2 linked regions of the Sphingobium yanoikuyae genome follow. The protein of the gene in region 1 interacts with the protein of each later gene in a pairwise test. Links are inferred from orthologs where the notes say so. Each region holds a gene or a part of one and is shown in the gene's direction. Other genes may lie near its edges. The genes, in order: U0025_RS22415 and cyoB.

Region 1 (5,865 bases):
GCCGCGCTGCTGGCCGCCACTGCCCTGTTGCCCCTGCCCGCCGCGGCAAAGACCGCGCCGGCCCGCGCCGACCTGCTGATCCGCCATGCGACGCTGGTCGATGTCGAGCATGGCCGGCTGGTCCCCGACCAGGCGGTCGCGACCAGGGGCGACCGGATCGTCGCGGTCGGCAACGACGCCACGATCGCCGCCGCCTGGCGCGCGGGCAAGAATGTCGAGGCCAGGGGCCGCTATCTGATCCCCGGCCTGTGGGACATGCATGTCCATTTCGGCGGCGGACCGGAGCTGATCGAAGAGAATAAGGCGCTGCTGCCGCTCTATATCGCCAACGGCATCACCACCGTGCGCGATGCGTCGGGCGACCTGCCCTATGATGTGCTGCGCTGGCGCGGCGAGATTGCCGACGGGCGGCTGTTTGGCCCGACCCTGCTGAGTTCCGGCCCCAAGATCGAGGGGATCAAGCCGGTGTGGAAGGGCACGCTGGAAACCGGGTCGGAGGCCGATGTCGACCAGGCGATCGCCAAGCTGAAAGAACTGAACGTCAATTTCGTCAAGATCACCGACAGCACCCTTAAGCCCGATCTGTTCCTCTATGCCGTGCGCAAGGCGCGCGGCGCCGGGCTGCGCGCATCGGGGCATATTCCGATGGCGCTGACCGTCGGCCAGGCGATCGAGGCCGGGATCAGCTCGATCGAGCATATCGACTATGCGCACAAGGCGGGCGTGAAGGATGAGGCGCGGATCACCGCCGATTTCGCCGCCGGCAGGATCGACCGGGCACAGGCGAGCGCGCAACTGGACGCCGGCTTTGACGAAGCCACCGCCATGGCCGCCTATCGCGACATGGCGGCGCGCGGCGTGTTCGTGACGCCGACGCTCAGCATCTCGCGCACCGTCGCCTATCTCGACCAGAATGATCACAGCGCCGATCCCGAACTGGCCTATATCGGCCCGCGCCTGCGCAAGACCTATGACTGGCGGATCGAGCGCGCGGCAAAGGCCACGCCCGATCAGATCGCCCAGCGTCACGCCATCTACGAGCATAATGCCGCGATCCTGCCGCTGTTGCAGCAGGCCGGCGTCACCATCATGGCCGGCACCGATGCGGGCTTCCTCAACAGCTTCGACTATCCCGGCTTTGCCCTGCACCAGGAACTGGCGCTCTATGTCGATCGCGGCCTGACCCCGGCCCAGGCGCTGGCCAGCGCCACCCGTGCCGGCCCGGCCTGGTTCGGCCTGCTCGACCGCTATGGCGCGGTGGCGGAAGGCAAGCAGGCGGATATGGTCCTGCTGACCGCCAATCCGCTGGAGGATATCCACGCCACAAAAGCGATCGACGCGGTGATCCTGCGCGGCACGCTGCAGGACCGCGCCCGGCTCGACGCGCTGCTGGCAGAGACGAAGGCGAAGGTCGCCGCCTGGAATGCGGCGGCGACCCGGCCCTGACGGATCAGCCGCGCATCAGCATGTCGGCCGGCACCGGCAGCATGTCGACCTTGCCGGTCGCCACGTCATAGACGGCGGCGACCACCTTCAGCGTGCCCGCCTTCACCTTTTCCTCGATCACCGGTGAGGCGTTGACCAGCGTCGCCGCCTGCACCAGCGCATTGGTGCGGGTGACGATGGCCGCATCCTTGCTGCGGGCGAGATAGAGGGCGGGCAGGATCGCGGGGAAGAGCGCGCTGATCTGGCCCGGCACCTCGGGATTGTCGATCGCCGCCTTCACCGCGCCGCAATTGCTGTGGCCCATGACGACCAGCGCCTTCAGCCCCAGCACCGCCACGCCATATTCCAGGCTGGCGACGATTTCGGGCGTGGTGATGTTGCCGGCGATGCGGGTGACGAACAGCCGGCCGATATATTCGTCGAACACCATCTCCACCGGCACGCGCGAGTCGGCGCAGGACAGGACGCCGACCACGGGCCATTGCCCCTCGGCCGCGCGCGCCTTGATGATCGACAGGTCCTGCAGATGGGCGGTCGGCTTGCCGGCGACGAAGCGGGCATTGCCGGCCATGATCTCGGCCAGGGCGGCGTCCGGCGTCATCGACGCATCCGGGCCGTCGGCCGGGGGCGCCGCCATTGCGGGTGCGGCCGGCAAGGCGGCCATGGCCACCCCACCCGCCATCGTCATCGCTGTCAGAAAGGCGCGGCGGGAGGGCGCGGCGCCATCCTCCTCCTGCGTCCCGTGCGGCTGGTCATGCATGCCATCGACGTCCGAACACATGGGTCTGTCTCCCTGTGATGAGGAGGCGCCATGATGCCGGACCGGTTTGCGCGAGGCAATGGAAAGACCGGGATCAAGAAGCAGAGCCTGATTCACGTCATCGGTAGAAGCGCATGGCGCTTCCACCTCAAACGATCAGGCTCTAGACCTGCGCCACCGCCGCCGATCCGATGGAGCCCCGCTTGCCCGACACCCGACTTGGCCATCCCGTCTATCGCGACATGCCGACCACCATCTTCGAGCATATGTCGGCGCGCGCGCGGGAGACCGGCGCGATCAATCTGGGGCAGGGCTTTCCCGAAGGGCCGGGACCACAGGATGTGCTGCAGGCGGCGGCGGATGCGCTGCTGACCCGCTCCAGCCAATATCCGCCGATGCCCGGCCTGATCGAACTGCGCACCGCGCTGGCCGATCATTATGCCCGGCGTCAGGGACTGGACCTCAGCCCGCAGGACATCATCGTCACCTCCGGCGCGACCGAGGCGATCGCCGCCAGCCTGCTTGCGCTGGTGAGGCCCGGCGACGAAGTGCTGATGCTGGCGCCGCTCTATGACGCCTATCTGCCGCTGGTCGAACGGGTCGGCGGCGTGGCCAGGGTGGTGAAGCTGATGCCGCCGGACTGGCGCGTCACCCGCGACGCGCTGGAGGCGGCGATCACGCCCCGGACCCGCATCCTGCTGATGAACAATCCGGTGAACCCCACCGGCATCGTGCTGCGTGAGGCGGAACTGGCGCTGCTGGCCGACCTCTGCACCACCCATGACCTGATCGCGCTGTGCGACGAAGTCTGGGAGGAGACCGTCTATGACGGGCTGCCGCATCGTCCACTGATCGGCTTTCCCGGCATGCGCGAGCGCACGGTCAAGATCGGGTCTGCCGGCAAAATCTTCTCCGTCACCGGCTGGAAGGTCGGCTGGATGTGCGCCGCGCCGCCGATCGCCACCCTGCTCGCCCGCGCCCACCAGTTTCTGACCTTCACCACCCCGCCCAACCTGCAATGGGCGGTGGCGCAGGGGCTGGGCTGGCCCGAAGATTGGCTGAACGATCAGCGCGCCGCCTATCAGGCGTCGCGCGATCGGCTGGCGGCGGGTCTCAGTCAGGCGGGCTATGTCGTGCAACCGAGCGGCGCCACCTGGTTCCTGTCGATCGACCTGCCCGCGTCGGGCATTACGATGGACGATGTGACCTTCTGCAACCGGATCATCGACGAAGCCGGGGTGGCGGCGATCCCGATCTCCGCCTTCTACCCCGACGATCCGGTCACCCATCTGGTCCGCCTCTGCTTCTCCAAGTCGGACGCGACGCTGGATCAGGCGATCGAGCGGCTCGCCGCCTTCCGCGCCAGCCTGGACTGACGCAGGATCGCCGCGCCCAGGATCAGCATGAGGATCAGCAGCAGCGCCTGCGCCGCCAGGAAGGGCAGCTCCGTGCCGGTCGGCGCCAGCCGGTTGAGCGCCGGCACCTTGAGGAAGCCCTGTACGACAGCCACGAACAGGTTGAGCCACAGGGCGATGGTCGCGGTCACCGCATAGACGCCCCGTGCCCGGCCGCGCAGGCCAAGGCCGTAAAAGGCGGCGAAGGCGATAATCAGCACCAGCGTCGAGAGGATACCGACGCCGATCGCCGGGGTGAAGCCGCGAAAGGGAAAGAGGAAGCCGGTCAGGCTGGTGAGCAGGGTCGTCACCAGGAACAGGCCCTGCATTTTGGGCAGGATATGCCCCTTCGCCATGGCCGGCAGGGCGACAAGGCCGCTGACGATGCCGATCAGGCTGATCGCGACATGCAGGGCGATGAAGGCGGGAATGGAAAGACCGAGGATCATGATGCTTCTCCCTGGAAAATTCCCGTCACCCCCGCGAAAGCGGGGGTCCATCTCCCAACGATGAATCCAGACGCAAGGTCAGGAGATGGATTCCCGCCTTCGCGGGAATGACGAAAGAGGTCAGGCGGTCACCCGATACCGGGGCGCCGCATCCTTGAGCGACAGGTTGGGCCGAAGCGCAGCCCGCGCGGCGAGATAGGCGTCGAGATCGGCATTATCCGGCAAGGCAGGGATGGTGATCGCCTCGCCCATGTCGAGCCCGGCCAGTGCCGCGTCGACCATCACCTCGACATCCATCACCATGTGCGGCGGCAGGCCGGCCATCTGCTCCGCCGCCCAGATGGCTGTGCGGGTGATGCCGGGCAGCACCGCCTGCACCTTCACGCCCTTGCCGCCCAGTTCGACCTGCAGCGCCTCGGTAAAGGCCAGCACATAGGCCTTGGTCGCGGGATAGACGGCAGTGAAGCCGTCCGGCATCAGCGCGGTGACCGACGTGATATTGATCAGCGTGCCCGCGCCCCTGGCCGCCAGCCGCGGCGCAATAGCGCGGGACAGCCGCGTCACCGCGAGGATGTTGAGGTCGATCAGGCCGGTGAGATAGGCCGGGTCGGTCTCGACAAAGGCCTGCTCCCCGGCGATGCCGGCATTGTTGACCAGGCCGGTGATCGCGTCATCGTCACGCAGCCGCGCTTCGACTCGCGCCAGATCATCGGCTTGTGACAAGTCGGCGGCGATCACTTCCACGCTGACGCCACCGTCGGCGCGCAGGCGAGCGGCCAGCGCTTCCAGTTTCTCGGCGCGGCGGGCGACCAGGATCAGATTGGCGCCGCGCCTGGCAAAGCGATCGGCATAGACGGCGCCGATACCGTCCGACGCGCCGGTGATGAGGATAGTGTCTTGGGTCATGGGATGTCTCCTTTGAAAGACTATTTTCCCGTTCGGGCTGAGCGAAGTCGAAGCCCTTGCCTGAGCGAAGCGAAGGCACCTCGCTCCGCTCGGTGGAACCCTTCGACTTCGCTCAGGGCGAACGGTATTTGTGTCAGCCGTTGATGAAATCGAGCAGGTCGGCGTTGAACCGGTCCTGGTGAGTCTGCGTCAGCCCATGGTCGGCGCCTTCATACACGATCAGCACCGCATCCGTAACGATCTTGATGGTGGAGAGGGCCGCCGCGCCGATCGGCACGATCTGGTCGTCGTCGCCATGCAGGACCAGCGTGGGCACATCGACCTTCGCCAGGTCGGCATGGAAATCGCTTTCGGAAAAGGCGCGGATCGAGTCGAGTTGCCCCTTGAGGCCGCCCATCATCCCCTGCCGCCAGAATTCTTGCACAATGCCTTCGGAGATGACCGCGCCGTCCCGGTTATAGCCGTAGAAGGGGATGGTCAGATCCCTGAAGAACTGGCTGCGATTGTCGAACGTGCCCTTGCGAATGCCGTCGAACACGTCGATCGGCAGACCGCCGGGATTGGCTTCGGTCTTCAGCATCAGCGGCGGGACCGCGCCGATCAGCGCCAGCTTGGCAACCCGGCTGGTGCCATGGCGGCCGATGTAGCGGGTGACTTCGCCGCCGCCGGTCGAATGGCCGACCAGGATGATGTCGGACAGATCCAGCGCCGCGATCAGATCGGCCAGATCGTCGGCATACTGGTCCATATTATTATTGTCCCACACCTGGTCCGACCGGCCATGGCTGCGGCGGTCATGGGCGATGGTGCGGAAACCCTGATTGGCGAAATAGACCATCTGTGCGTCCCAGGCGTCAGCGCTGAGCGGCCAGCCATGGGAGAAGATGATCGGCTGGCCGTCGCGCGGCCC
Region 2 (6,032 bases), 2.0 Mb from region 1 along the record:
CCAGGTTCGGAAAAACGATAACCGAAGCAATGGCGTAAACGAAGAAGTCGAAAAATTCGGAGGTGCGGCCAATGATCACACCAATGGAGATGTCTCCCGGTGCAATGCTGTGGTCGCGTGCATTGATTTTGCGCGCATCATCCTCAAGCGAACTGGAGGTGAAGGCAATGGCCTGTGAAGTCATAGGCATCCGCTCCCTGGCTGGGCCGACGGTGCCTGTTTTGGGTCTCCCGACGGCCAGAGAATGGCAACATAACAGAAAACCCACAGAGTCTAAGCAGTATCCCACATGTGAAACATTTTTTGCGTCCGCACATAATTGGACAAATTGCCCACTATCGCATGGCGTGCGGAATCGGTAACCGCGCGCCATGTCACACCCTCTCTCACCCAACTGGAGCCGGCTTCTGCGCTGGTCCTCCGCGATCCTTGCGGCGCCGCTGGCGGGCTGCAACTGGGTCGTGATGAACCCGTCGGGCGACATTGCGGTGCAGCAGCGCGATCTGATCCTGATCTCGACCGCGCTGATGCTCCTCATTGTCATCCCCGTCATGGCACTGGTCGTCTATTTCGCCTGGCGTTACCGCGCCGCGAACAAGGCGGTCGAAAAGGAATATGACCCCGACTGGGATCATTCCACCAAGCTGGAGCTGCTGATCTGGTCGGCCCCGCTTCTCATCATCATCTGCCTGGGCGCGCTGACCTGGGTGAGCACCCACAAGCTGGACCCCTATCGTCCGCTCGACCGCATCGACGCGCAGACCGCGATCGACCCCAAGGTCAAGCCGCTGGTCGTCCAGGTCGTGGCGCTCGACTGGAAATGGCTCTTCATCTATCCCGAACAGGGTATCGCCACCGTCAATGAAATGGCGCTGCCGACCAATGTTCCGGTCCGTTTCGACATCACTGCCTCGACCGTGATGAACAGCTTCTACATCCCTGAACTCGCCGGCCAGATCTATGCGATGCCCGGCATGAAGACGCAGCTCCACGCCGTCGCCAACAAGTCGGTCACCGGCACCGGCTTCTCCGCCAACTATTCGGGCGCGGGCTTCACCCACATGCGCTTCGCCTACAAGGCGCTGGACCAGGCCGGCTTCGACGCCTGGGTCGCCAAGGTGAAGGCCAGCAATGCGTCGCTCGACCGCAATGTCTATCTGAACCTGGCCAAGCCCAGCGAAAAGGCGCCCGTCGCCTATTTCTCGACCGCCGATGCCAAGCTGTTCGACGCGGTCGTCAATCTCTGCCCCAAGCCCGGCCAGCGTTGCATGGGCGAGCTGATGCACATCAACCAGATGGGCGGCGCGGGCAAGGAGTCGGCCAAGGAGACCGAAGGTCTCCAGTACGACTTCCCCAACAGCCATGTGATCGACCAGACCGATCGCAACGAGGGCAAGGAAACCGCCCCCGATGCGCCCGGTGCCGAAAAGGCCCCGGCCGATCACTCCTCTCACAGCGGCGCTGACGCGCACGCGCAGCATCGGTAAGAGACATGACCGGTACACTCACAACAGCACAGATGATCTTCGGTCGTCTGACATGGGACGCGTTCCCATGGCATGAACCCATCGTCGTCGCGACATTCTGCGCGGTGGTGCTGGGCGGCGCGGCCGTCGTTGCGGCGCTGACCTATTTCAAGCTCTGGGGCTATCTCTGGAAGGAATGGTTCACCAGCGTGGACCACAAGAAGATCGGCATCATGTACATGGTGCTGGGCCTCATCATGTTCCTGCGCGGCTTTGCCGACGCCGTCATGATGCGCCTCCAGCAGGCGCTCGCCTTCAACGGGTCCGAGGGTTACCTCAACGCCCATCACTATGACCAGGTGTTCACGGCCCACGGCGTGATCATGATCTTCTTCGTGGCGATGCCGTTCATCACCGGTTTGATGAACTATATCGTCCCGCTGCAGATCGGCGCCCGCGACGTCAGCTTCCCCTTCCTGAACAATTTCTCGTTCTGGATGACCACGGGCGGCGCGGTGCTGGTGATGGCCTCGCTGTTCCTGGGCGAATTCGCCCAGACCGGCTGGCTCGCCTATCCGCCGCTCTCGGGGATCGACTATAGCCCGGCCACGGGTGTCGACTATTATATCTGGGCCCTGCAGGTGGCAGGCGTCGGCACGACATTGTCGGGCATCAACCTGATCGCGACCATCGTGAAGATGCGCGCGCCGGGCATGTCCCTCATGAAGATGCCGGTGTTCACCTGGACCTCGCTCTGCGCGAACATCCTGATCGTCGCCTCCTTCCCGATCCTGACCGCCACTTTGGTCCTGCTGTCGCTCGACCGCTATGCCGGCACCAACTTCTTCACGAACGACTTCGGCGGCAACCCGATGATGTACGTGAACCTGATCTGGATCTGGGGTCACCCGGAAGTCTACATCCTCATCCTGCCGCTGTTCGGCGTCTTCTCGGAAGTCACCTCGACCTTCTCGGGCAAGCGCCTGTTCGGCTACACCTCGATGGTCTACGCGACCTGCTGCATCATGGTGCTCTCCTACCTCGTGTGGCTGCACCACTTCTTCACCATGGGCTCGGGCGCCAGCGTCAACAGCTTCTTCGGCATCACGACGATGATCATCTCGATCCCGACGGGTGCGAAGCTCTTCAACTGGCTCTTCACCATGTATCGCGGCAAGATCCGTTTCGAGCTGCCGATGATGTGGACCGTCGCCTTCATGCTGACCTTCACGGTCGGCGGCATGACCGGCGTCCTGCTCGCCGTTCCGCCAGCGGACTTCGTGCTGCACAACTCGCTGTTCCTGATCGCGCACTTCCATAACGTGATCATCGGCGGCGTGCTGTTCGGCCTGTTCGCGGCGATCAACTACTGGTGGCCCAAGGCCTTCGGCTTCAAGCTGAACGTGTTCTGGGGCAAGGTCAGCTTCTGGTGCTGGCAGGTCGGCTTCTGGCTCGCCTTCACCCCGCTGTACATCATGGGCCTGATGGGCGTGACGCGTCGCATGCGCGTGTTCGACGATCCGTCGCTGCAGATCTACTTCGTCATCGCCGCGATCGGCGCCGCCATCGTCGCGGCCGGTATCGGTGCGATGCTGCTTCAGTTCGCCATCTCCATCTGGAAGCGCGACGAACTGAAGGTCGAAGGCGATCCGTGGGATGGCCGTACCCTGGAGTGGGCGACCAGCTCGCCGCCGCCGGAGTATAATTTCGCCTTCACGCCGGTCGTCTATGACGCCGACAGCTGGGCGGACATGAAGAAGAATGGCTATCAGCGTCCGCTGACCGGCTATCAGGCGATCCACATGCCCAGCAGCACCGGCGCCGGCGTCATCCTTGCCGCCCTGTCGACGCTCTGCGGCTTCGCGCTGATCTGGTACATCTGGTGGCTCGCAGGCCTCAGCTTCATCGGCATCGTCGCGGTCGCCATCGGCCACACCTTCAACTACAAGCGCGACTTCTACATCCCCGTCGAGGATGTGACGCGCACCGAGGAAGAGCGCACGCGAATCCTCGCCGCTGGAGTCTGACTGACATGAGCAGCGCAACTGCAACCACGGAACCTCGGGCATATCATTTGCCCGAGGAGCCGCACCTCCACGAAGGCCACAGCACCATGCTGGGCTTCTGGATGTACCTGATGAGCGACTGCCTCATCTTCGCCATCCTGTTCGCCACCTATGCCGTGCTCGGCGGCAGCTTCGCCGGCGGCCCCGGCCCGAAGGATCTGTTCGACCTGCCGCTCATCGCGCTCAACACCGCGATGCTGCTCTTCTCGTCGATCACCTACGGCTTCGCCATGCTGGCGATGGAAAAGAACCGGATCAGCGCCACCCAGGGCTGGCTGTTCGTCACCCTCCTGTTCGGCGGGGCGTTCCTGTTCATCGAACTCTACGAATTCTCGCACCTCATCCATGAGGGCGCGGGTCCGTGGCGTTCGGCCTTCCTGTCGGCCTTCTTCACCCTGGTCGGGACCCACGGCCTGCACGTCACCTTCGGTTCGATCTGGCTGATCACGCTGATGGTGCAGGTGGCCAAGAAGGGTCTGATCCCGGCCAACAAGCGTCGCCTGATGTGCCTGTCGATGTTCTGGCACTTCCTCGACGTCATCTGGATCGGCGTCTTCACCTTTGTCTATCTGATGGGAGTCCTGCGGTGAGCGACGCTGTCCATAGCCACAACGCCCACGGACATGGGCACGATCATCACGATGACCATCATGAAGAAGGATCGCATGGCAGCTTCGGCAGCTACATGATCGGCTTCGGCCTGTCGGTGATCCTGACGGCCATTCCCTTCTGGCTGGTGATGTCGGGCGTGCTAGGCAATCCCCAGCTGACCGGCATCGTCATCATGGCCTTCGCCGCGGTGCAGGTGATCGTCCACATGATCTACTTCCTGCACATGAACACCCGCGTCGAAGGCGGCTGGTCGTTCATGGCGATGATGCTGACCATCGTCCTGGTCGTCATCGTGCTGTCGGGTTCGATGTGGGTCATGTTCCACCTCAACGCGAACATGATGCCGCACGCCGACATGTCGGCGATGCACAATATGAGCGAGATGCCGTGACATCCGCGAAGATCGGGGGGCGCCGCCGGCGCTCCCCGGGCTTTACGATCGGCCTGACGCTGATCGCCCTCATCCTGTTTTCCGGTCTTTGCGCGCTCGGCAGCTGGCAAGTCTATCGCCTCGCCTGGAAGCGCGACCTGATCGCACGGGTCGACGCCCGCATCCATGCTGCGCCCGTCCCCGCCCCCCGCAGCATTACCAGCGACGACGAATATCGCCGCGTCACCGCATCGGGCCGTTTCCTGCATGACAAGGCAGTGCTGACCCAGGCCGTCACGGTGCGCGGCCCCGGTTTCTGGGTGATGACGCCGCTGGTGACCGACGCCGGCTTCACCCTGATGGTCAATCGCGGCTTCGTGCCGCAGGACAATCGCACCCGCTACAGCCGCCCCCAAGACACGGTCCAGATCCTCGGCCTGCTGCGCCTGACCGAGCCCAAGGGTGGTTTCCTGCGCAGCAATGATCCCGCCGCCGGCCGCTGGTATTCGCGCGATGTCGCCGCGATCGCCGCCGCGCAGCATGTCGCCCCGCCGGTCGCGGACTATTTCGTCGATGCCGGCGCTAATTGCGCGCCCGACACTGCGCCGGTCGGCGGCCTGACCGTCGTCCGCTTCCCCAACAACCATCTCCAATATGCCATCACCTGGTTCATACTGGCGGCGATGGTCGCAGGCGCCTACATCTTCCTCATGCGTCGGGATCCAGAAGACAGCGCCGAATGAGCGAGACCCAAGCCGTCAGGCGCCGCTGGCTACCCAGCCAGTGGCCTGCCGATGCCGCCGGTCGCAAGAATATGGCGCTGCTGATCCAGCTGCGCTGGATCGCGATCGCCGGGCAGCTGGTGACGATCCTCATCGTCCAGTTCCTGATGGGGGTGCGCCTGCCACTCGCCCCGATGCTGCTGGTCGCCGCCGTCGCCGTGCTGGTCAACGCCGCCAGTTTTGCGGCGCTGCGCCCCCGGACCGACATCACCCGCGCCGAACTGTCGGTGTCGCTATTGTTCGACGTGCTGCTGCTGACCGCCCAGCTCTATCTGTCGGGCGGCGCGACCAATCCCTTCGTCTCGCTCTATCTGCTCCAGGTCGCGCTCGGCGTGCTGCTGCTCGACCGGGCGAGCGCCTGGGGCATCACCGCCGTGTCGGCGCTGTGCGCCGGCCTGCTGGCACTCGACTATCGCCCGCTCGACCTGAGCGACCGGCTGGCGGGCCGGCTGTTCGACCTGCATATCATCGGCACCTGGATCTGCTTCACCATGATCGCGGTGCTGCTGGTGCTGTTCATCACCCGGATCAACCGCAACCTGCAGGCGCGCGAAGCCTATCTGGCCAGCATGCGCCAGCATGCGGCGGAGGAGGAACATATCGTCCGCATGGGCCTGCTCGCCTCGGGCGCGGCGCATGAACTGGGCACCCCCCTCGCCCAGCTCGCCGTGGTGCTGGGCGACTGGCGCCGCATGCCCGAAATCACCGAGCATCCCGCCCTGGTCGAGGAAGTGGG

What was found.
Region 2: the proteins of U0025_RS22415 (region 1) and cyoB interact in binary tests that used the Escherichia coli proteins (3 or more experiments, as listed by UniProt). The link is inferred for Sphingobium yanoikuyae from one-to-one orthologs.

The regions. Positions count from the first base shown.
Region 1 is NZ_CP139979.1:4,815,476-4,821,340, reverse strand. The notes cover bases 1,703-4,489. They hold U0025_RS22415 (aminotransferase), read left to right. Parts: upstream 1,703-2,397; coding sequence 2,398-3,582; downstream 3,583-4,489. Other genes in these bases: U0025_RS22405 (SDR family NAD(P)-dependent oxidoreductase), read right to left, coding at 4,170-4,489; U0025_RS22410 (hypothetical protein), read right to left, coding at 3,537-4,049; U0025_RS22420 (carbonic anhydrase), read right to left, coding at 1,703-2,227. Outside these bases: U0025_RS22425 (amidohydrolase family protein), read left to right, coding at 1-1,446; more of U0025_RS22420, read right to left, coding at 1,451-1,702; more of U0025_RS22405, read right to left, coding at 4,490-4,955; U0025_RS22400 (alpha/beta fold hydrolase), read right to left, coding at 5,089-5,865. UniProt on the Escherichia coli protein: Shows aminotransferase activity with methionine and histidine as substrates, and to a lesser extent also with phenylalanine.
Region 2 is NZ_CP139979.1:2,844,893-2,850,924, forward strand. The notes cover bases 1,039-3,992. They hold cyoB (cytochrome o ubiquinol oxidase subunit I), read left to right. Parts: upstream 1,039-1,492; coding sequence 1,493-3,493; downstream 3,494-3,992. Other genes in these bases: cyoA (ubiquinol oxidase subunit II), read left to right, coding at 1,039-1,487; cyoC (cytochrome o ubiquinol oxidase subunit III), read left to right, coding at 3,499-3,992. Outside these bases: U0025_RS13110 (MFS transporter), read right to left, coding at 1-184; more of cyoA, read left to right, coding at 372-1,038; more of cyoC, read left to right, coding at 3,993-4,122; cyoD (cytochrome o ubiquinol oxidase subunit IV), read left to right, coding at 4,119-4,535; U0025_RS13135 (SURF1 family protein), read left to right, coding at 4,532-5,257; U0025_RS13140 (ATP-binding protein), read left to right, coding at 5,254-6,032. UniProt on the Escherichia coli protein: Cytochrome bo(3) ubiquinol oxidase is the terminal enzyme in the aerobic respiratory chain of E.coli that predominates when cells are grown at high aeration.